Regions from separate parts of the Stenotrophomonas sp. 220_Sma genome, predicted to be linked through region 2. Evidence: predicted binding sites of a transcription regulator. Region 2 holds the regulator's gene; each other region holds the start of a gene.
What was found. Region 2 encodes FliA, which starts transcription of late flagellar genes. Its sites were predicted from a motif close to TAAAGTTTNNCNNNCNNNGGCCGATAA; they were not measured.
Positions count from the first base shown of each region.

Region 1 (7,541 bases), 2.1 Mb from region 2:
TCGTCACGCCGACAGCTGTGGAGGTGATGTGTGCCGAGCCGGGCGCCGCTGCGGTGAAGATCGGTGTGCTGTCGGCGCCATTCACCCAGGCCGGACTGAGCGGTTCGACCGAAGAGGAATACGTGCTGGGCAACGCCGCGCCGCTGGCCGCGCAGTGCCGCACGCTGGAGCTGCGGTTGGCCAATGGCAGCTGGACGTTCCTCAGCGAAATCGAGATGGCGGCCGAGCAGTAAGCGCCTCAGCGTTGGGGCGTGCCGCGCAGTCGCTGCGCGAACGGCCGCTGTTCAAGTGCCTGCAGTGCGTCGCGCAGCACCTGCTCCAATGACTGTCCAAGATCGGCATCGAGGCTGCGCGCCGCGCGTACCGTGGCCTGCCACTGCGCCTGCAGCGCCGGCAACGCCTGCAGCGCGCGCGGGCTCAGCTGCAGGATGCGCTCGCGGCTGTCTTCACCGACCGCAGCGTGCAGCCAGCCGTCGCGCACCATTGCTGAAACCGTCTGGCTGAGCGCCGAATGGCTGAGCCCGCAGGCCAGTGCGAGATCCTTGATGCGGCAGGGTCCCTGCGCCATCAGCGTGCGCAGCACCGGGGTGTAGCGCGGCCGGTAGTCCAGTTTCAGGTCGCGGTAGGCCTGCTCGACCGCCGGGTCCAGCTGGTCGAGCAGGGCCCGCAGCAGTGTTCCCAGGGTGGCATGTTGGAGATCCATGGTGGCGATGATATATAAGCACTTACATATCATCAACATGGGGTGCGGTCATGGCGGTTTCGTGGATCCTGGGCGCGCTGCTGGCGGCGTCCTGCCCGGCCCAGGACGCGGTGCTGCAGGCGGCGGCCACGGCGATACAGGCGCAGTACCTGGACGTGGCCGAAGGCGCGCACATTGCCGAGGCCGTGCGCGGCTGGTCCACCCAGCAGCGCTATGTGGACAGCTGCGCGGACCCCAAGGCGTTCAGCGCACGCTTGAACCAGGATCTGGACGTGTTCGATGGCCACTTCCATGTCGAGCGGGTGGATGCCCGCGCCGGCCAGGATGACTGGCTGATGGCCTGGCGCGCGGATGCGCGCAGCAATGGTGCGGGCGTGCGCGAGGTGCGGGTGCTGGAAGGCAACATCGGTTACCTGCGCCTGAGCACCTTCTATCCGCTCGATCTGGCCCGGCCGAAGCTGGCCGCGGCCTTCACCCTGCTGGCCGACACCGACGGCCTGGTGCTGGACCTGCGCCAGAACGGTGGTGGCGATGACGGCAGTGCGGACCTGCTGGTGCGGACCCTGCTGGCGGCGGAGATCACCCAGGTGCAGTCACTGCAACGCCGTGGCCAGCGCAGTCCGGTACCGTTGCCACCGGCGAGCCTGGGGCTGTACCTGAAGCCGCTGGTGGTGCTGATCGACCGCCGCACCGGGTCGGCCGCCGAATTCGTCGCGTACTCGCTGCAGGCGCAGGGGCGGGCACGTGTCGTTGGTAGTCGAAGTGGCGGCGCGGCACATATGTTCGATGATCCTGTGCTGCTGCCGGATGGCTATCAGATCAGCATTCCCGACCGGCAGCCGATCAACCTCCGTACCGGAACCAACTGGGAACGCACCGGCGTCACGCCTGATGCAGCAGGCGGTGACGATCCGCTGTTCGTCGCCCGCCAGCTGCTGGCCCGATCGGTATCGCCAGAATGAACGCACAATTGCAACCACGCCCTATCGCAGACGACATGCAGCGTGCCTAGAATCGATGCATCCCGGTAGTTCCCGGGCGCTTCGAGTGAATGGACTCAATGAAGATTCTGTTGACCGGCAGTTCCGGGCGGATCGGGCGTGCGATCTTCGGCGCGCTGGCGGCGGCCCACGAAGTGGTGGGGCTGGATCGCAGCCCATTCGCCACCACCCGCATCATTGCCGATGTCACCGATCGTCAGGCCGTGATGCGGGCAGTGCAGGGCGTCGACGCGGTGATCCATACCGCCGCCCTGCACGCACCCCATGTCGGCCTGGTGCCGGATGCGGTATTCCAGCAGATCAATGTGGAGGCGACCGCACACCTGTTGCAGGCTGCCCGCGAGGCCGGTGCACGCCGCTTCGTGCTGACCAGCACCACGGCGCTGTATGGCCATGCGGTGGTGGCGGGCGGTTGCCGCTGGATCGATGAAGATACCGAGCCGCTGCCACGCACCATCTACCATCGCAGCAAGCTGCAGGCCGAGGCGTTGGCTGAAGCCGCTGCGGCGCCGGGCTTCAGCGTGCGCGTGCTGCGCATGGCCCGCTGTTTCCCCGAGCCACCGGAGCGGATGGCGATGTTCCGCCTGCACCGCGGCATCGACGCGCGCGACGTGGCCAGCGCACATGCCGCGCTGCTGCACGATGAGGGCGCTGCCTTCGCACGCTACGTTGCCTGCGCACCGACGCCGTTCCTGCGCGAGGATTGCCTGGAACTGGCGACCCAGCCGCGCAGGGTGCTGGCCCGCCGCGCCCCGCAGTTGCTGGCCGAGTTCGAGCGCCGTGGCTGGCCGCTGCCGCTGAGCATTGACCGCGTCTACGACAGTGCACTGATGCGCCGCACATTGGGCTGGCAGCCGCGCTTCGGCCCGGACGACGTGCTGCAGCAGTACGCGGTTGGCAGTATCGAGGTGCTGCCGCGGGCGGAATGGATCAAGGACCGCGTGGCCGAATAGGGCGGCAGCGGGGCGGGTTCCTGACCCGACCCTGAGCAGGTTCAGGAATGTGCAGATGGACCGCCTCAACCTCGTTCGCAGGCGGCCGCTAACCCGGTGCGCTTCCAGCGCCGGGCGTGTCCCGGCGGCCGGTGGCCTGCGCGACGGATCGCGCACCTGCGCGGTGCCCTCGCGGTGCCGGTCGTCCTGAACTGCCTTGCGGACCCTTCCATGCCTTCTCCCCGTTCCGCCGCTGCCCGCCGCCCGGGCAGCATCGCCCACAAGCTGATGCTGGGCACCGCTGCGATCGCGCTGCTGTGCTTCGGCCTGACTGCGTTCCTGATCTACCGCCAGGCCAGCGCCAGCCTGATCGACGCCTCGCGCCAGACCATGGCCAGCGAAGCCACCGCCGAAGCCCGCCAGGTCGCGGCCGATCTGGGCACCGCCTTTGCCAGCAACGACGCCATGGTCGAGGCCGTGCTCGCCCAGCGCGCGCGCGGCGATGTTCCGGACCGTGCCAGCCTGGCTGCCGTGCTGGGCGAGCAGCTGCGCACCCACCCCGAGTGGCTGGGCAAGAGCACCATGTGGGAGGCCGACGCCTTCGATGGCAAGGATGCCGAGTTCGTCAACACCGAAGCGCACGATGCCACCGGTCGTTACATGAGCTACTGGGCCTGGCACGACGGCAGGCCGCAGCAGTCGACGATGACCGACTACACCGAGACGGCCAGTGGCTCCGGTGACTGGTACATGGTGCCCAGCCGCGACAAGCTGGCGAAGGTAAGCGAGCCCTACGCCTACGACATCGGTGGCCAGCAGGTGCTGATGAGCACGCTGAGCACGCCGATCATCGAAAACGGCCGGTTCCTCGGTGTATTCACTGTGGACTTCTCGCTGGCTGCCCTGCAGAAGCACCTGGCCACGCTGAAGCCGATGGGCGCCGGGCGCGTCGAACTGCTCTCGCCCAATGGCGTGGTGCTGGCCTCGGCCAATGCCGCCGAAATCGGCAAGCCACGTGGCGACGCATTGACCCGCAGCATGCTGGCAGACATCGCCGCCGACCGCCGGTTCGAAGCCTTCACTCCGGATGCCGCCGGCAACGTGCGCGTATACGTGCCGCTGCGTGTGGGCGATGCGCCGCAGCGCTTTGCACTGGGTGTGGTGATGCCGCACGCGGTGATCGTGGCCGAGGCGCGCCAGCTGCTGTGGCTGACCCTGCTGGTTGGTGTGGTGGCCGCGCTGACGCTGAGTGCCGGTGTCTATGTGCTGCTGCGCCGGTTGGCGATCCGCCCACTGGCCGAAGCCGTGCGCGTGGCCGGCGACGTCGCCGCGGGCAAGCTGGACAGCACCCTGCCGGCACGCAGCAACGACGAAGTGGGCCGCCTGCTGGACGCGATGCAGGGCATGCGGGGGCAGCTGCAGTCGGTGATGGCGGCGCAGGCGGAAATGGCGCGTCGCCATGACGCCGGTGAAATCAGCTACCGCATGGACGCCTCGGCGTTCCCGGGTGAGTACGGCCGGATGGTGGCTGACAGCAACCAGCTGGTGGCCTCCAGCAACGCCGTCACCCAGCGCCTGGTCGACGTGATGCAGCGCTATGCGGTGGGTGACCTGAGCGTGGACATGGAAGCGCTGCCGGGCGAGAAGGCGGTGTTCACCGCTGCAATGGCCACTACCAAGAGCAACCTGGCGGCGATCAACGATCAGATCCAGCAGCTGGCCGCTGCCGCCGCCGCCGGCGATTTTGCGGTGCGCGGCGACACGCTGCGTTTCGACCACGACTTCCGCCGCATGGTGGAAACCCTCAACACCATGATGCAGGTCAGCGACCACAACCTGGCCGAGCTGTCGACGCTGCTGCGCGCGATTGCCGCAGGCGACCTCAGCGCGCGCATGCAGGGCGACTTCCACGGCGTGTTCGCGGTGATGCGCGACGATGCCAACAGCACCGTGCAGCAGCTGACCCAGATCGTTGGCCAGATCCAGCAGTCGGCGGCCAGCATCCGCCTGGCGGCGGGTGAGATTGCCGCCGGCAACAGTGACCTGTCGCGCCGCACCGAGCAGCAGGCGGCGAACCTGGAAGAGACCGCGGCCTCGATGGAAGAGCTGACCTCCACGGTGCGCCAGAATGCCGACCACGCGCTGCAGGCCAACACCCTGGCCGGCTCCGCAGCGGGCGTGGCCAGCGAAGGCGGGCAGGTGGTCAGCCAGGTGGTGCAGACCATGGAACAGATCGAGGCCTCCTCGCAGCGCATTGCCGAGATCATTTCGGTAATCGATGGCATCGCGTTCCAGACCAACATCCTGGCGTTGAACGCGGCGGTGGAAGCGGCGCGTGCCGGCGAACAGGGCCGCGGATTCGCCGTGGTCGCCAGCGAAGTGCGTGCGCTGGCCCAGCGCTCGGCAGGCGCGGCCAAGGAGATCAAGGAGCTGATCGACGCCTCGGTGGCGCAGGTCGGTGCCGGTGCGCAGCTGGTGCACGGCGCGGGCCGCACCATGCAGGAAATCGTCGGCCAGGTCGGCCGAGTGAACGAGATCATGGCCGAGATCTCGGCAGCCTCGCGCGAGCAGTCGGCGGGCATCGAGCAGGTCAACCAGACCGTGGTGCAGATGGACGAGACCACCCAGCAGAACGCCGCACTGGTGGAAGAGGCCAGTGCCGCCGCGCGTGCGATGGAAGAACAGGCCGAGCAGCTGGCGGTGGCGGTCTCGCGCTTCCGCCTGCAGGCCGAGCCGGTGGCTACGGTCCGCCGCGCGGCCTGATCCTGTTGCGCGCACATGAAGACGCCCGGCCAAGGCCGGGCGTCTTCATTTCTGCTTGATGCTATGCCAGGCCGGAGTGCGGCGGCAGCATCGCGTCAGAACATGCCTTCGAAGGGATTCCAGCTGGCTTTGCCCTTCACCTGCTCCAGGTAGTAGCTGTAGTTGGTGCTGGCGGCAACCAGGAAGTTCATGGCGATGAACAGCGGGCGCGCGATGATGTCCGGCAGGAACAGGGACACGATGCCCAGCACGAGGCCGATGCCGATCACCACCAGCGCCTTGCGCCACATGCCCAGAATGAACAGGTAGATGAAGCCGAAGAAGAAGGCGAAGAAGTTGATGTTGATCTTGAGGCGGTCGCCGAAGGACAGCGCCTTCCAGGCTTCCTTGAAGCGCGGCTCCTTCGGAGCGCCGTGCTGCTGGAAGAAATTGAAGCGGAACTGCCACTTCGGGCTGAAGCGGGAGAGGTCGACGGTGTTCATTGACGATTACGTCCTTGTAGGAAAACGGTTACATGATACGGGGCCGACGGTTCAGGAAACTACCCTCAACCGTCAAAAATGTGACGCGCCCGGCATGTGCAGGCCTGCGGCGGGGCGCCGCACCGTCACCCATCCGCCTTGTTTTTAGGATAGGGTGCGCAGTTCCGCTGCCGCCCCAGCTGAACCCGGGCGGCGGCGGGATGTCCATGGAGGTTGCATGACCACACCTGCTATACCGGAAAACGCACCGGGACCGGTGCTCCTGCCGACACCTGAAGTGGTGCAGGCACAACAACTGCTCGCACGCCAGCAACTGGCGGTAGCGATGGACCGTGCACGCACGGCCGCTACGCAGAACGCGGCCGCGGCCGCGCTGGAAAGCGAGTAATCCGCAACACCGCCGATCGCGCTGGCGTGCTGCCAGCGCGATCGCGGCGCGCGCCGCCGGTCAGAACCGCGCGGTCATGCTCATGAAGTAGCTGCGCCCGGCCACGAAGTAGTCGGTGGAGCCTTCCGCATACAGCTTCTTGTCGGCCAGGTTGCTGACGCCGCCGCGCAGGGTCAGTACCTCGTTGACGTTCCAGGCAGCGGTCAGGTCATACAGGGTGTAGGCCTTGAGGAAGGTCGTTGCGGTACCGGTCTGCTTGCCGGTGTACTGCGCCGACAGGCTGCTGGAAAACACCGTGTTGGGCGTCCAGTCCAGCGACGAATAGCCGGAAAACTCCGGCGTATCGATCAGATTCCTGCCGGTGGTCAGGTTCTTGGCTTCCTTCATCCAGGTGGCCGAGGTGCGCCAGCGCCACTGCTCGCCGAAGCGGACATTGAAGTTGCCTTCCATGCCACTGGTGCGCGCGCGCTGCACGTTGCTCATGCGCGTCCACCAGATGCCGTTGAACTTGCCCAGGGGCGCGTACTCGATCTTGTTCTTGAAGTCGGTATGGAAGTAGGTCAGGCCGGCATCGAACAGGTCATTGTCGAAGCTGATGCCGATCTCGCGGTTGGTGCTGGTTTCCGGGTCCAGGTCCGGGTTGCCGGCCATGTAGCAGCCACCGCGGGTATAGCCCAGCGGGATCAGCGAGGTGCAGCCGCGGCCGCCGGACTGGGTGGCCGCGCTGGGCGAATTCTCGGTCAGGCTGGGCGCGCGGAAGCCCTTGGAGACGCCACCGCGGATCGTCCACTGTTCGGCCGGGTGCCAGACCAGGTACGCACGCGGGCTGACGTGGCTGCCGAACTTCTCATGGTGGTCCAGGCGTGCGCCCAGGGTCAGCGCCAACGTGCGGTGCAGCTTCAGTTCGTCCTCAACGAACAGTGCCCAGGTATCCACTTCCAGGTTGGAGCCGCTGACGGCATTGCCGGCATAGTCGATCGGCGCGCGGCCGATGGTATCGGTATTGGTCAGTTCCTGGCGCTTCCACTGGCCACCGACGGCGAACTGGTGTTCAACGCCCAGGGTGAACGGCGTGGTCAGGCTGCCTTCGATGATGGTATCGGTGGCCTCGGAGCGGCCGGTGGCACCGATGTCGTTCTTGTACTCGGTCCAGTACGCGCTGAGCTTCGAGTTGCCGAAGCTCCACTTGCCATCGTGGTTGAGTGCCAGCGAGCTGCGCTTGAGTTCGCTGGCACCCCAGGCGCCTTCGTCCTGCTTTTCCAGCGACGCGTC
Region 1 is NZ_CM151348.1:4,317,842-4,325,382, reverse strand. Features, by position in the region: gene ACZLIB_RS20165 (DUF4434 domain-containing protein) at 1-233, shown strand, start outside; gene ACZLIB_RS20160 (MarR family winged helix-turn-helix transcriptional regulator) at 239-703, opposite strand; gene ACZLIB_RS20155 (S41 family peptidase) at 754-1,665, shown strand; gene ACZLIB_RS20150 (NAD-dependent epimerase/dehydratase family protein) at 1,764-2,657, shown strand; gene ACZLIB_RS20145 (methyl-accepting chemotaxis protein) at 2,868-5,399, shown strand; gene ACZLIB_RS20140 (DUF2628 domain-containing protein) at 5,495-5,881, opposite strand; gene ACZLIB_RS20135 (hypothetical protein) at 6,099-6,269, shown strand; gene ACZLIB_RS20130 (TonB-dependent receptor domain-containing protein) at 6,330-7,541, opposite strand, start outside.
Region 1: a site for FliA is predicted at 2,723-2,749, ahead of ACZLIB_RS20145 (methyl-accepting chemotaxis protein). Genes of this name have one in related genera too.

Region 2 (7,541 bases):
GCCAGCGGCAGCGCATAGACGTCCTCGCCGGCCTGCACCAGCAGGGTCGGCAGGATCGCCAGGGTCAGCGGCACGCGGATCAGGAAGCGGCTGCCACGGCCCAGTTCCGACTGGATCTGGATCTGGCCGCTCAGTTCGCGGATGCGTGACTGCACCACGTCCATGCCGACGCCACGACCGGAGATGTCGGTGACCTGCTGCTTGGTCGAGAAGCCGGGCAGGAACACCAGGTGCAGGCACTCCTCGCTGCTCAGGCGCGCGGCGGCTTCCGGATCGATCAGGCCCTTCTCGCGCGCCTTGGCGCGCAGCTTTTCCGGGTCGATGCCGGCGCCATCGTCCTGTACCTCGATGCTGACGTAGTCGCCTTCCTGCTGTGCCGACAGGCGCACATGGCCCATCCGTGGCTTGCCCTGTGCCTCGCGCAGGTCGGGCATTTCCACGCCATGGTCGATGGCGTTGCGGACCAGGTGCACCAGCGGGTCGGCCAGCGCTTCGACCAGGTTGCGGTCGAGCTCGGTCTCGGCGCCGATCAGTTCCAGGTCCACTTCCTTCTTCAGCGAGCGGGCGACGTCGCGGGCAACCTTGGGGAAGCGCGAGAACACCTTGCCCACCGGCTGCATGCGGGTGCGCATCACTGCCGACTGCAGGCGGGCGGTGGCGATATCCAGAGTGGACACGGCCCGGTCCAGCTCTTCATCGCGCAGGCGTGCACGCAGGGTCTTGAGCCGATTGCGTGACAGCACCAGTTCGCCGATCAGGTTGACGATCGCGTCCAGGCGCTTGGTGTCCACGCGCACGGTATGTTCGGCCTCGGCCAGCGGCTTGGCGGCCGGCTTCGCCGCCGGTGCCGGTGCGGCGACCGGGCGCGGCGCTGCGATCGGTGCCGGTGCCACCACGGCCGCAGGCTTGGTGCCCGGTGCCGCGCCACCGTGCAACTGGTCGAGCAGGGCTTCGAACTCGTCTTCGCTGATCAGTCCGTCGTCGGCCTTCTTCGCTGGCGCGACCGCGGTCGGCGCGTTGCCACCATGCAGCTGGTCGAGCAGAGCCTCGAATTCGTCGTCGGTGATCAGGTCGCTGTCACCCGCGGTGGGTGCTGCGGCGGCGGCGGGTGCAGCCACGGCACCGCCGTGCACGTCGAACTGTGCGATCAGGTCCGGCGGCGCATAGCCCGGCTCGGTGCCGGAGGAAACCGCGTCCAGCATCGACTGCAGGTAGTCCAGCGATTGCTGGGCCGCGTCGAAGTGGTGGGCCTGCAGCACGGCCTGGCCGGCACGTGCGGCGCCCAGCGCCTCTTCAGCGGCATGGCACAGCTCGACCATGGCGGTGACGCCGAGGAAGCCGGCGCCGCCCTTGAGCGTGTGGTAGCCGCGGAACACCGCGTTGAGCTGGTCGCTGTCCTGCGGTGCCTGCTCCAGCGACACCAGCTGTTCGCCGAGGCGATCCAGGATTTCCTGTGCCTCGATGATGAAATCGGCAGTGATGTCGTCGGATACCGCGCTCATGCTTACAGCCCCAGATCCGACAACAGGTCGTCGGCGTCGTTCTGCGAGACCGCGTGGCGGTCCAGTCCCTTCAGTGCCGGCCCGGCCAGTTCCGGGTCGGTGCGATGCTGTTCCGGTGGCAGGCCGAGCGCGCCGAAGCCTTCGTGCACGCGGCGGACGATGCCGACCACGCGACGGATGATCTGCCCGGTCAGGTCCTGGTAGCTCTGGGTCAGGGCGATCTCGGTCAGGTTGTGGCGGATGCGCTCGAGCTGCGCGTCCTGGCCCGGCTGCAGGCCTTCGGCGCGCAGCTGTTCGGTCAGGCTGCGGCATTCCTCGGCCAGGTCCAGGGTGCGGTGCGTGGCCTGTTCGGTCATCGCCACCACGTGGTCCAGTCGCGCGCAGGCGTCGTCCAGTTCGCCGGCTTCGCTCGGCACGGTCGGCAGTTCGCCCAGCGCCTGTCCCAGCTCGCGGGCCAGCCGCGAGAGGCCGCTCATCATCGGCTGCGTGCGCAGCGCGACCAGCCCGTCGATGCGCTGCCGCCAGGCGGCCTCGTCACCGGATTCGAGCGCGTCCAGGGCCTCCTGCAGGCGCAGGGCGAGGGCGTTCTTGTCGACCGTGGTATCCATCAGGCGCTGGCCGCCAGGCGTTCGAAGATCTTGCCGAGCTTCTCTTCCAGCGTCTGCGCGGTGAACGGCTTGATGATGTAGCCGTTCACGCCGCTCTGGGCGGCTTCGATGATCTGCTCGCGCTTGGCTTCTGCCGTGACCATCAGCACCGGCAGGGTCTTCAGCTTGGCATCGGCACGGATGGCCTTGAGCAGCTCGATGCCGGTCATCACCGGCATGTTCCAGTCGGTGACCACGAAATCGAACGGCTGGCTCTGCAGCAGCGACAGCGCGGCATGCCCGTCCTCGGCTTCGGCGGTATTGGTGAAGCCCAGATCGCCCAGCAGGTTCTTGACGATTCGACGCATGGTCGAGAAGTCGTCGACGATCAGGATGCGCATGTTCTTGTTCAAAGCAGAATTCCTTTGTTGTTCATTCCGGACGGCCGGGGGCAGCCGCCTCGGGGATGTTCATTCTTCGAGGCCTGCGTCGGCAGCCTCGAACAGCTTCAGCCGGCCACGCAGGCGCAGTACCGCCTGGCCGTGGATCTGGCAGACCCGCGACTCGCTCACGCCGAGCACCGCGCCGATCTCCTTCAGGTTCAGTTCCTGCTCGTAGTACAGCGAGAGCACCAGTTGTTCGCGCTCGGGCAGGTGGCCGATGGCCTTGCCCAGCTCGCGACCGAACTCGCCGCGCTCCAGTACCTGCTGCGGGGTCGGCCCGCCCTGGGCGACGGTGTCCAGCTCGCCCTGGTCCTCGATGCGCGATTCCAGGCTCAGCACCTGGCCACGTGCAGCGTCTTCCATCAGCCGCAGGTACTCAGGCAGCGGCATCTCCATCGCGGCGGCCACTTCAGTGGCGCTGGCGGCACGGCCACTGCTCTGTTCCAGGCGGCGGATGGTGGCGGCGGCATCACGTGCACGGCGGTGCACCGAGCGCGGGACCCAGTCACCACGGCGGATCTCGTCGATCATCGAACCACGGATGCGGATCGAGGCGTAGGTCTCGAAAGAAGCACCCTGGTCGGCGTCATAGCTGCGCGAGGCTTCGATCAGTCCCATCATGCCGGCCTGGATCAGGTCGTCGACCTCGACGCTGGCTGGCAGGCGCGCGGCCAGGTGGTGGGCGATGCGCCGCACCAGGTCCGAATGCTGGGCGATGACTTCGTTCGCCGCCGAGCGCTGCACTTCCCTGTACTGGGCTGCGCCTTTCATGCCGTCACCCCACGCTGCTTGAGGATGCGTTCGAGGAAGAACTCGACGCCGCCACGCGGTTCGGTCGGCGCCTGCCAGCGCGCGGTACGGCGCGCGATCTCGGTGATCGCCAGCGCCGCCGGGCTGGACGGATAGGCCTTCACCACCGGCTGCTGGCGCTGCACCGACAGGCGCAGCCAATCGTCCTGCGGCACGCAGCCCAGGTAGTTCAGCGAGACATCGGCAAGGAACTTCTCGCAGACGCGGGTCAGCTTCTCGTACAGCACGCGGCCCTCGTTGGGGTCGCGCACCATGTTGGCCACCACCTGGATGCGGTCCACGCCACGCTCGCGCGACAGCACCTTGATCAGTGCGTAGGCGTCGGTGATCGAGGCCGGCTCGTCACAGACCACCACCACGGTGTCCTGTGCGGCCTGGCAGAAGGTCAGCACGCCATCGGTGATGCCCGCGGCAGTGTCCACCACCATGATGTCCAGCTCGCGCTCCAGCTCGGAGAACACGTTGACCAGGCCAACGTGCTCAGCCGGGGCCAGCTCGGCCATGTGGCGGCGGCCGGACGCGGCCGGGACCACCAGCACGCCGTTCGGGCCTTCGACGATGACGTCATCCAGCGTGCAGCGGCCGGCGACCAGGTCGGCCAGCGTAAAGGTGGGGTTCAGGCCCAGGATCACGTCGATGTTGGCCAGGCCGAGGTCGGCGTCCAGCAGCAGCGTGCGCTTGCCCATGCCGGCCAGCGCCACGGCCAGGTTGGCCGACACATTCGTCTTGCCCACGCCGCCCTTGCCGCCAGTGACCGCAATGGTGCGCACAGGGCCGAGCGGCTCGCTGCGGGTGGCCGACAGCGGGAAGGTCTTGGTCAGCTTGGCGTACTCACGCGACGGCATGGTTCAACTCCGGGTTGCAGGGCATATCGGCCGCGCGGCGCAAATCTTCAAGGCGAAGTACAAGATTGGCTGCACTGGCCCGGTGCAGGTCCTCCGGGACGTCCTGGCCATCGGTCACCCAGGTGATCGGCAGGGCATGATCCACGGCCACCGACAGGGCATTGCCGAAGCGGCCGGTCTCGTCCAGCTTGCTCAGTACCAGGCCCTGCAGGTTGGCGGCGCCGAAGCGGCGGACCACCTCGTCCATGTCGCCGAAGCTGGTGTTGGCCGGCAGCACCAGCAGGGTGCGGACCTGGCGCGCGGCACGCAGCCACTGCAGCTGGGCGGCCAGTGCGCGGTCGCGCGGGCCCAGGCCGGCGGTGTCGATCAGCACCAGCTTGTAGTCCTTCAGGCGTTCCAGCAGCTGGTCCAGGTCGGTGCCGCTGTTGGCCTCATGCACCGCGATGCCGAGCTGGCGGCCGTAGCCGTACAGCTGCTCGCGGGCACCGATGCGGGTGGTGTCGGTGGTGACCAGGGCCACGTCACGCGGCGCGTGCTTCTCGGCGAAGCGCGAGGCCAGCTTGGCGATGGTGGTGGTCTTGCCGGCGCCGGTCGGTCCGACCAGTGCGATCACGCCACCTTCTTCCAGCGGGTCGACCGGGGCGATCGGCAGCTTGCGCGAAATCAGCCCCAGCATCAGGCCGCGGCCTCGATGGGCCTCGGTCTCCAGCGGGATCTGCATGGCCACGTCGCGGGCCAGGCCGGCATCGAAGCCATACTCGTCCATCAGGTCCAGCGCGGTGGCGCGCACCGGGCAGCCGCGCAGGCGCTCGTCGGTGAAGCGGTTCATCTCGCGCTCGATCACATGGCGCATGCCGGCCACTTCCTGGCGCAGCTGGCGGATCTCGGCGTCGTCCTGGGCCACCAGGGTCAGTGCCGGGGCTGGGGCCAGCACGGGGGCAGCGCCGGTTTCGTCGCTGGCTTCGACCGGTGCCGGTTCGCTGGCGACGATCCCGGGTTGCGCTTCGGTCACGGCAGCGGTCGGCAGCGGCGGCGGCTGCACGGCCGACGCCGCGCTTTCGTGATGCGTCTCGTGTGGCGGGTCGATCTGGAAGCGGGCGCGGTTGGCCGGTGCGGCGGTGCTGGGCGCCGGTGCGACGATGGCTTCGGCGAACGGAGCGAAGATCTGATCCGGCAGCGCCGGTTCGTTGACGGCGGCGCGTGCCAGGGTGGCGGCGAAGCCGGTGCTGCCGCGGGTCGGCACGATCTCGTCGGCGCTGTCCAGGGTGCGGCCGGTGGCGCCGACCGCAGCGCGGGCGAGGGCAGCCACGGCCGAGGTGGTTGCGGCGACCGGTTCCGGTGCCGGGGTATTGCTGCGGCGGCGGGTGACCGCGGCGATCACCGCGTCGGCGGCGGTGCGCGGCTTCGGCGCCGGCGGCGGAGCGATGTCACGACGCGAGGCTTCCAGTGCACGCTGCACGGCGCTCTCGTCGTAGTTGGCGGCGGCGACGATCTCGATGCCTTCCTCGATCCGGCGGTTGGACAGGATCACGGCGTCAGGACCATGTTCCTTGCGCACCAGGTTCATGGCCGAGCGCATGTCGGCGGCGACGAATCGTTTGATTTTCATGCTGTGGTCACGGGACGAAGACGGCGGGGTGGCGGTCGGAGAACTCGGGTGGTCGGTGGTCTGCACGGTGCGGGTTCCCCTTGGTATCTGTCTGTTGCGTTGGTTCGAAAGTGGTGTCTGTTTTCTGGCGCATCGGAGGGCGGCGTCAGCTGATCGTTCCGACCAGCTTCAGGCGCTTGTCCTCCGGCACCTCGCTGTAGGCCAGGACCGACAGCGACGGAACGCTGTGGCGGACCAGGCGGGCCAGCGCGGCACGCACCGGGCCAGGTACCAGCACGACCGCGGGCTCGTTGCGGGCTTCCTGCTTGCTGACACATTCGGCCAGGCTCTGGTGCAGTCGCTCAGCGAGTCCGGGTTCCAGCGCGGCGCCGTTGCCCTGCGTGGACTCCTGCAAGACACGTTCCAATTGTGGGTTGAGCGTGAACACCGGCAGCTCCGCCGACATTCCGGCGATCTCCTGCACGATGAAACGACCCAGTGCGGTGCGCACCGCGGCGGTCAGCATCGCCGGGTCCTGGCTGCTCGGTGCGTGTTCGACCAGTGCTTCGGCGATCTTGCGCAGCTGGCGGATCGGAATGCGCTCGATCAGCAGGTTCTGCAACACGCGCACCACCGCCGACAGCGGCAGCGCCTTCGGCGTCAGATCTTCGACGAGCTTGGGTGCGCTCTTGGCCAGGTTGGCCAGCAGGTGCTGCACTTCCTCGTGGCCGAGCAGCTCGGGCGCGTGTTCGCGGATCAGGTGCGACAGATGGGTGGCCACCACGGTGGCTGGATCGACCACGGTATAGCCCAGCGTTTCAGCCTGGGCACGCTGGTGCGGTTGGATCCAGGTCGCGTCCAGGCCGAACGCGGGGTCCTTGCCGGCGATGCCTTCCAGTGCGCCAAGGGCGCTGCCCGGGTCCAGCGCCAGTTCGCGGTCGGGGTGGATCTCGGCGGTGGCCACCGGTACGCCGTGCACCAGCACGCGGTAGCCGTTGGCCGGCAGTTCCAGGTTGTCGCGGATGTGCACCGAGGGGATCAGGAAACCGACGTCCTGGGTCAACTTGCGCCGCACGCCCTTGATGCGTGCCATCAGTTCGCCGCCCTGGCTGCTGTCCACCAGCGGAATCAGCCGGTAGCCGACCTCCAGGCCCAGCGGATCGACCGGGCGCAGTTCGTCCCAGCTCAGTTCGGCAGTCGGAGCCGGCGCGGCCGGGCGGCCGAGTGCGTTGAGCGCGGCAGCGTCATTGCCTGCGGCTGCCGGATCGGTGGCCGCGGCCTTGCCCTTGCGGTAGACCTTCCAGGCGATGAAGCCGAGGATCGCGGACAGCGTCAGGAAAGCGACGTTGGGCATGCCCGGCACCAGGCCGACCACGCCGATGATGCCGGCGGTGATCGCCAGCGCGCGGTACTGGCCGAACACCTGGCCGGTCATGGCCTGGGCCATGTCCTGCGAACGCGAGGCGCGGGTGACCAGCATGGCCACGGCGCTGGAGACCAGCAGCGCCGGCAGCTGCGCCACCAGGCCATCACCAATCGACAGCAGGGTGTAGGTGGCAGCGGCATCGCCGAACGGCATGCCATGCTGCAGCACGCCTACGGCCAGGCCGCCGAGCATGTTGATGAACAGGATCAGGATGCCGGCAATGGCATCACCACGGATGAACTTGCTGGCACCGTCCATCGCGCCGTAGAAATCGGCTTCCTCGCGGACTTCCTCGCGGCGCAGCTTGGCTTCTTCACGCGTCAGCAAACCGGCGTTGAGG
Region 2 is NZ_CM151348.1:2,197,806-2,205,346, forward strand. Features, by position in the region: gene ACZLIB_RS10325 (chemotaxis protein CheA) at 1-1,502, opposite strand, end outside; gene ACZLIB_RS10330 (protein phosphatase CheZ) at 1,505-2,110, opposite strand; gene cheY (chemotaxis response regulator CheY) at 2,110-2,502, opposite strand; gene ACZLIB_RS10340 (RNA polymerase sigma factor FliA) at 2,560-3,303, opposite strand; gene ACZLIB_RS10345 (MinD/ParA family ATP-binding protein) at 3,300-4,187, opposite strand; gene flhF (flagellar biosynthesis GTPase FlhF) at 4,174-5,796, opposite strand; gene flhA (flagellar biosynthesis protein FlhA) at 5,942-7,541, opposite strand, start outside.

Region 3 (7,541 bases), 760 kb from region 2:
AGCGTGCTGGCGTTGCTTGGCCTGCTGCCGCTGGCGGACCGTGGTGACCGGCGACGCCTGCTGCGGCTGCAGTTGATCGCATTGGTGCTGGCGCTGCTGTGGCTGGCAGCGTCACGCACGGCGGGCTGGCTGTTGTCGGGCATGCTGCTGGCCGGCTTGCTGGGCACGGCGCTGACCCAGGGCCTGATCGCCTATACCGCCATGCTGGCACCGCCCGAGCAGCGCGGTCGCGTGGTCGGTGTGGTGCAGGGCGGCGTGTTCATCGGCCTGCTGCTGGCGCGCGTGGTGTCCGGTACGGTGGCGGCGGCCTTTGGCTGGCAGATGGTCTACCTGTTGTCAGCGATGGTGATGGCGGGGTTGGCGGCGCTGCTGTGGCGGCGCCTGCCCGCAGTACCGGTGCCGTCGGTTCCCCCACGCTGGCGCGAGCTGCTGGGCTCGATGCTGGGCATGCTGCGCCGCGATCGAACGCTGCGCGAGCGTGGGCCGCTGGCACTGCTGCTGTTTGCCGGCCTCAATGTGTTCTGGGCGGCGGCACCCTTGCCGCTCTCGGCGCCACCGCTGCATTGGTCGACCGCCGCCATCGGTGCACTGGGCCTGGCCGGGGTGATCGGTGCGCTGCTGGCGGCGCGGGTAGGGCACTGGATGGACCGTGGTTTCGCGCATCCGGTCAGCGTCGGTGCGCTGTTGTTGATGCTGGTTGCGTGGTGGCCCTTGCTGGGCCTGCCGCAGTCGCTGTCGTTGCTGCTGTTGGGCGTGATTGTGCTCGACCTGGGTGGGCAGGCACTGCACGTATCTAACCAGGCATTGCTGCTGCGCGCGCCGGCTGAACAGCATGGACGCCTGGTGGCTTTGTACATGCTGTTCTATGCGGTGGGCAGTGGTGCCGGTGCAGCGGCCGGGCCCTGGATGCAGGCGCGCCATGGCTGGCCGGCGGTATGCCTGTTGGGGGCGGGCATCGCGTTGCTGGCACTGCTCTGGTGGGCAGCGTGGCGGGTGGTGGCGGTGAAAGCAGCGGCCGGCGGCCGTATCGGTAGTGCCGGCTGTCAGTAGAGTCGACTGTCAGTCGACTGCTCTTCGCCCTGCGTGCGAAAAACCCCGCGGTGCGCGCGATAGTCGACCCGCGGTCGACTCTACCTGTCCTGCCGTCATCGCTGCAGTGCGCGCCGTCCCGGGGCTTCCTGCAGGTCCGCACTGGCCACCACCACGCGGTTGCGGCCGCTGCGCTTGGCCTCGTACATTGCCGCGTCGGCACGGGCCATCAGCCGCTCGTAGTCCGGATGGCCGTCGTGGCCGGCCACGCCGATGCTGGCGGTCAGTGCCAGCACCTGGCCGTTGGCCAGTGCCACCGGCGACTGTGCGATCTGCCGCCGCAGGCTCTCGGCGATCACGGTCGCCTGCGATTCGCTGGCAGCCACCAGTACCACCACGAATTCTTCGCCGCCATAGCGGAACAGGTAGTCGCTGCCGCGCGTGAGCTGGCCGAGCAGGCCGGCGACGTGCTGCAACGCGCGGTCGCCGGCATCGTGGCCGTGGCCGTCGTTGATTGCCTTGAAGTGATCCAGGTCGAGCAGCAGCAGCGAGAATGGTGTGCGGTTGCGTGTGGCCAGCTCGATTTCCCGGCGCAGCACGGTGGGCAGGAAGCGACGGTTGAGCAGGTTGGTCAGCGCGTCGCTGCCGGCATCCAGTTCGCCGATGCGCTCGAACAGCAGTGTCATCAGGGTGCGGATGGCGGCCAGGTCCTCGCGGATGGCCGGCAGCACCGCCAGTCGCTGCGCCGGAGCATCGCCGCTCGCGCGCTGCAGGTGGCCATCAATGCGGGCCATCAACTGGCCCACCTGCTGCGTTTCGCTGCTTTCGCCGAAGCTGGGGATGCCCTTGTGGGTGAACCACAGGCCGAACTCCGAGGTGGCCAGGCTGGCGTTGTCGCTGGCCTGCACGTGGCCGGCCAACGCGTAGAGCAGGGCGTTTTCCCAGTCCAGCAGCAGTGCGCGCTGGCGCTCGCGTTCGGTACCGACGTTCTGTACCAGCGAGAACAGCCGGTAGGCGGCGTCGGCACGGGTGGAGCGCTCGCGCGCGTGGGTGTAGGCCAGGGTCATGCCTTCCATGGCGATATCCATGATCGCGCTGAGGCAGTCGATGGCGGCGAATGCGGTGTCGCTGTCAGGCGCATCGTCGCGCAGGCGCACGAACAGTTCGTGCTTGAGCACGCGCGCACCGCGGGTAACCAGGTCGACCGGAATGCCGACGCGGGCGTGCACGTCGCCGATGATCCGCTGCGAGGCCACGGTGTTGGCGATGCCGCTGGCATCAGTGGTCAGCAGCTGCGCCAGCCAGCGCTGCATGGCCGGCTGCAGGCGCTGCTTGACCTGGTCGTGGGACAGGAAACGGCGCGCACGGGTGTCCTGCAGCAGTACTTCGTAAAAGCGCTGGGCCAGCGCGGGTGGGGCATCGGTAGCAGCGGCCTTGAGCAGCGCGGTGGCGGCAGGGCCGGCCTGCAGCAGGCACTGCTGCCAAGCCTCGGCCAGCGGCTGGCTGGCATCGTCCAATTGGGGTGGTTCCACGTCGATCTCTGACTGCGTACGGCAAACCACGGGTATCGGCCGCGGCGGCATACGGTTGATGGCGGGTTAGCCGGCCAGTTTACGCGCGGTGCAGGGTTGTACGGTGCGCAAACCACATCGGCGCCGCTGCGGCAATGAGTGAACGCATTTGAGAATCAATCGCATTGATGGGGGAATGCGCGCACGGAACGGGCTGCAGGTGCCTGCTGCAGGACTGCTCCGCCTCCCCCTCGTCGTTGCCTCAAGCCCTTTGCCAGAGGCCCCGTAGCCCTGCCAGAAGGTCCTGATCATGTCCCCTGCCGTTGTCCTTTCGCCGCGCCCGCTGGCGCTTGCCGTTGCCGCCCTGCTGGCCGGCAGCGCTCTGACCGCCCACGCCGAAACCGACGCCACCGATATCGACACGGTGCACGTCACCGCCTCGCAGATCGCGCGCCAGGCCCTGGGTACCTCGACCATCACCGCAGAGGACATCGCCAGGCGCCCGCCGGCCAACGACATCGCCGAGCTGCTGCGGACCATGCCCGGCGTCAACCTGACCGGCAACAGTGCGTCGGGCCAGTACGGCAACAACCGCCAGATCGATCTGCGTGGCATGGGCCCGGAAAACACCCTGATCCTGGTCGACGGCAAGCGCATCGGTGCGCGTGATGCCGTGCGCATGGGCCGCAGCGGTGAGCGCAATACCCGCGGCGATACCAACTGGGTGCCGGCGGAAATGATCGAGCGCATCGAAGTGCTGCGCGGCCCTGCAGCGGCACGTTATGGCTCGGGTGCTTCCGGTGGCGTGGTCAACATCATCACCAAGCGCCCGACCGGCGACCTGACCGGCGCGGTCGACCTGTATGGCCTGGTGCCCGAGCACAGCGCCGAAGGCGGCAGCGAGCGCGTCGGACTGCAGCTGAGCGGGCCGATGACCGACACCCTGTCGTTCCGCCTGTACGGCAATCTCAACAAGACCGACGCCGATTCGCTGGAACTCAACCGTGACTTCGCGGCGAATCCGAACGCGGTGCCGCCGGCCGGTCGCGAGGGCGTCAAGAACCGCGATGTCAACGCGCTGCTGCGCTGGGACGTGACCGCCAACCAGGTGGTCGAATTCGAAGCCGGCACCAGTCGCCAGGGCAACATCTATGCTGGCGACCGCGCGGTCAGCACCACCGGTACCTCGACACCGATCGATCTGGGGGCGTTGGCCGAGCAGCAGGCCGAGACCAACCGCATGTACCGCAACACCGGCGCGATCACCCATCGCGGCCGCTGGGGTGATGTGACCTCGCGGGTAACGGCTGCAGTGGAGGCGGTGAACAACTCACGCATCAACGAAGGCCTGGCCGGTGGCCCGGAGGGCAGCTTCAACGGCACCGACTGGTCGACCTCGCGCCTGCGCAACTACCAGCTGGACGGCGAAGTCAGTTTCCCGACCACGCTGGGTGGTGCCGAGAACATCTGGACGCTGGGCTTTGAATACCTGGACAGCCGCCTGACCGACCCGTACTCGATGAGCCAGTCCAGCAGCAGCGGCGGCGGCATCCCGGGGCTGTCGGCCGATCGCGCACGCGGCAAGTCCGACGCGCAGACCACCGCCGTGTTCGTGGAAGACAACATCTACCTGGGCGAGCGCTGGATCGTCACCCCGGGCCTGCGCTTCGACCACCACAGCCAGTTCGGCAACAACACCAGCCCCAGCCTCAACGCGCAGTTCCGCATCAACAGCGACTGGGTGGTGAAGGGCGGTATCGCCCGTGCATTCAAGGCGCCGAACCTGTACCAGTCGAATCCGGACTATCTGTATTACACCCGGGGCAATGGCTGCCCGAATGCACTGCCGAGCCTGGGCGCCGGCTGCTACATGCGCGGCAACTCGGACCTGAAGGCGGAAACCAGCCTGAACAAGGAACTGGGTATCGAGTGGGCACCGCAGAGCGGCTGGCAAGCGTCGTTGACCTACTTCCACAACGACTACAAGGACAAGATCCAGGCCGGGTACAACCAGATCGGGCTGACCGCCGACACCAAGGGCCGCATCTTCCGCTGGGAGAACGCACCCAAGGCGATCGTGCAGGGTCTGGAAGGCAACCTGGTGGTCCCGCTGCTGGGCGAGCAGGGCAACCGCCTGAAGTGGAGCAACAACTTCACCTACATGGTGGAGAACGAGAACAAGAGCACCGGCCAGCCGCTGTCGGTAATTCCGAAGTACACCGTCAACACGATGCTGGACTGGCAGGCCACCGACAAGCTGTCGCTGCTGCTGACCGGCACCTTCTACGGCAAGCAGAAGCCGGCCACCACCAACATCAACAATGATCCGCGCTGCACCGGCACCTGCGATCCGTCGATCGCGCTGCAGGACCGTGGTGCGTACAACATCTGGGGCGTGAGCGCGCGCTACAAGGTGACCGAGACGGTCAGCTTCGGTTTCGGCGTCAACAACCTGGCCGACAAGCGCCTGTTCCGCGAGGCCAACAGCAGCGATGCCGGCGCGGCGACCTACAACGAGCCGGGCCGCGCGTACTGGGCCAGCCTGCGCTTCGGGTTCTGACCGCAGGCGGACGTCGGTCCGCTGCGTCCGCCAGGCGTGGCCTGGCGTTGCCGGCCGCGCTCCGGTAGCGCCGGGCCATGCCCGGTGAGGGACCGCGTGGCCTGCAATGTTATAAACACCGTGATAGTTTCCCAACGCCCTCCGGCGTAGCCTGCCTCCCATCGCAAAGGAGCTGTTGCCATGGGCCACGACCACGATCACCTGCCATCCGAGATCCGCCACGAGAAACCCTTGTGGTGGGCGCTCGGCCTGACCTCCACCTTCCTCGTCGTCGAGGTGGTGGGCGCGTTCTGGACCAACAGCCTGGCGCTGCTGTCCGACGCGGCGCACATGGCTACCGACGCTTTAGCGCTGATGATCGCGCTGGTCGCGGTGCGGCTGAGCCGGCGCCCGCCGGACGCGCGCCGCACCTACGGCTATGCACGCCTGGAAGCGCTGGGCGCGATGATCAATGGCGCGATGCTGTTCGTGGTCGCCGGCTATATCCTGTGGGAGGCCATTGGACGTTTCCGCGAGCCGCAGGAGATTGCCTCGTCGGGCATGCTGGTGATTGCCGCGGCGGGCCTGGTCATCAACCTGATCTCGATGCGCCTGCTGCAGGCCGGCAGCGGCGAGAGCCTCAACGTGAAGGGTGCCTACCTGGAAGTGTGGGCAGACATGCTCGGCTCGGTGGCCGTGATTGCTGGCGCGCTGTTGATCAAGTGGACCGGCTGGAAGCCGATCGACCCGATCCTGGCGGTGCTGATCGGCCTGTGGGTACTGCCGCGCACCTATGTGCTGATGCGCGAAGCGATCAACGTGCTGCTGGAAGGCGTGCCCAAGGGCATGGACGTGGCCAAGGTGCGCGACAGCCTGTCCGGCCACGCTGCGGTACTGGACGTGCATGACCTGCATGTGTGGGCGCTGGCCTCCAGCACCCCGGCGCTGACCGCGCACATCGTGATGCGCGACGGCACCGATGCCGATGCGCTGCGTCGTGATCTGGGCGGGCGCCTGCACGATGACTTCGGCATCGAGCACGTGACGCTGCAGATCGAAGCGGACCATTGCGGCGAAGCCTGTGGTGAGCCGGCGCCGGCCAAGGCCGGCGAGCACGAGGGCCATGAAGGCCATGACCACGGCGAGGACGCGCAGGGCCACCGCGGCCACGTGCATCGTTGATCGAGGATGACGACCGCGCCGGGCGGTGCCCGGTGTGGTCATTCGTCCCGTCGCGAGGCCAGCCGGTCCGCCAGCCGGGTCGGCTCCGGCAGCCGGTACCCGCGCAGGGTGCGCTGTACCCAGTCCAGCGCGGTATCCGCACTGACCCGATGGCCGCCGGCCACGAACAGTGGCTTGCAGCGCAGCTTGCTGCGCAGCACCCAGCCCAACTGTTCATCGCCATCCAGCAGCGGCGTATGCGCACCGGCCTCGGCGCCCGGTTCGACGAACCTGCCCACCAGCTTCGACTTGGCCACGCCGATGCTCGGCAGGTCGGTGACCACGCCCAGATGCGCGGCCACGCCCAATCGTCGCGGGTGGCTGATGCCATGGCCATCGACGAACACCAGGTCCGGCGTGCGCGGCAGCAGCGCCAGCGCGGCCAGCAGTGCCGGCAGCTCGCGGAAGCTGAGCAGGCCGGGGATATAGGGCATCACCGTGGGGATGCGCGCGATCTCCTGCGCCACGGGCTGCAGCGTCTCTGCGTCCAGCAGTACCGCCGCGGCGCGGGTGATGGCGCCATCGTCCTCGAAGCCGACATCCAGCCCGGCCAGCCAGCGCACGTTGCGTGGCAGGCGGTCCTGGCGCTCCACGCGGCCAGCCAGCTGGAGCTGCTGCTTGCGTGCCGCGGCGACGCTGCCTTCCCAGCGCCCGGGGTCGATCACCGTATTCATTGGTCACAGCATCGCATGCGCGGCGGCACGGCCCGGTGAGCGGCGCCCGGGGCTACAATGGCGGCCTGCCTTTCCTCGCGTTGGAGACCCTGCAGTGACCCGTAAACTCGTACTGTTGCGCCATGGCCAGAGCCAGTGGAACCTGGACAACCGCTTCACCGGCTGGGTCGATGTCGACCTGACCGAGCAGGGGCGCCGGGAAGCGGCCGCCGCGGGTCGCCTGATGCGCGAGGAAGGCCTGCAGTTCGACGTTGCCCACACCTCCATGCTCAAGCGTGCCATCCACACCCTGCAGGGTGCACTGGCCGAGCTGGAACAGGACTGGCTGCCGGTGAACAAGTCCTGGCGCCTCAACGAACGCCATTACGGCGGCCTGCAGGGCCTGGACAAGGCCGAGACCGCCGCCAAGCACGGCGAGGACCAGGTCAAGGTGTGGCGTCGTTCGTACGACATCCCGCCGCCGGCCATGGACCTGGAAGATCCGGGCCACCCGATCCATGACCGCCGCTACGCTGGCCTGGACCGCAACGCGCTGCCGGGCACCGAATCGCTGGCCACCACGCTGGA
Region 3 is NZ_CM151348.1:1,435,311-1,442,851, forward strand. Features, by position in the region: gene ACZLIB_RS06830 (MFS transporter) at 1-1,050, shown strand, start outside; gene ACZLIB_RS06835 (GGDEF domain-containing protein) at 1,146-2,561, opposite strand; gene ACZLIB_RS06840 (TonB-dependent siderophore receptor) at 2,851-5,100, shown strand; gene ACZLIB_RS06845 (cation diffusion facilitator family transporter) at 5,281-6,261, shown strand; gene nfi (deoxyribonuclease V) at 6,300-6,974, opposite strand; gene gpmA (2,3-diphosphoglycerate-dependent phosphoglycerate mutase) at 7,069-7,541, shown strand, end outside.
Region 3: a site for FliA is predicted at 2,594-2,620, ahead of ACZLIB_RS06835 (GGDEF domain-containing protein). Genes of this name have one in related genera too.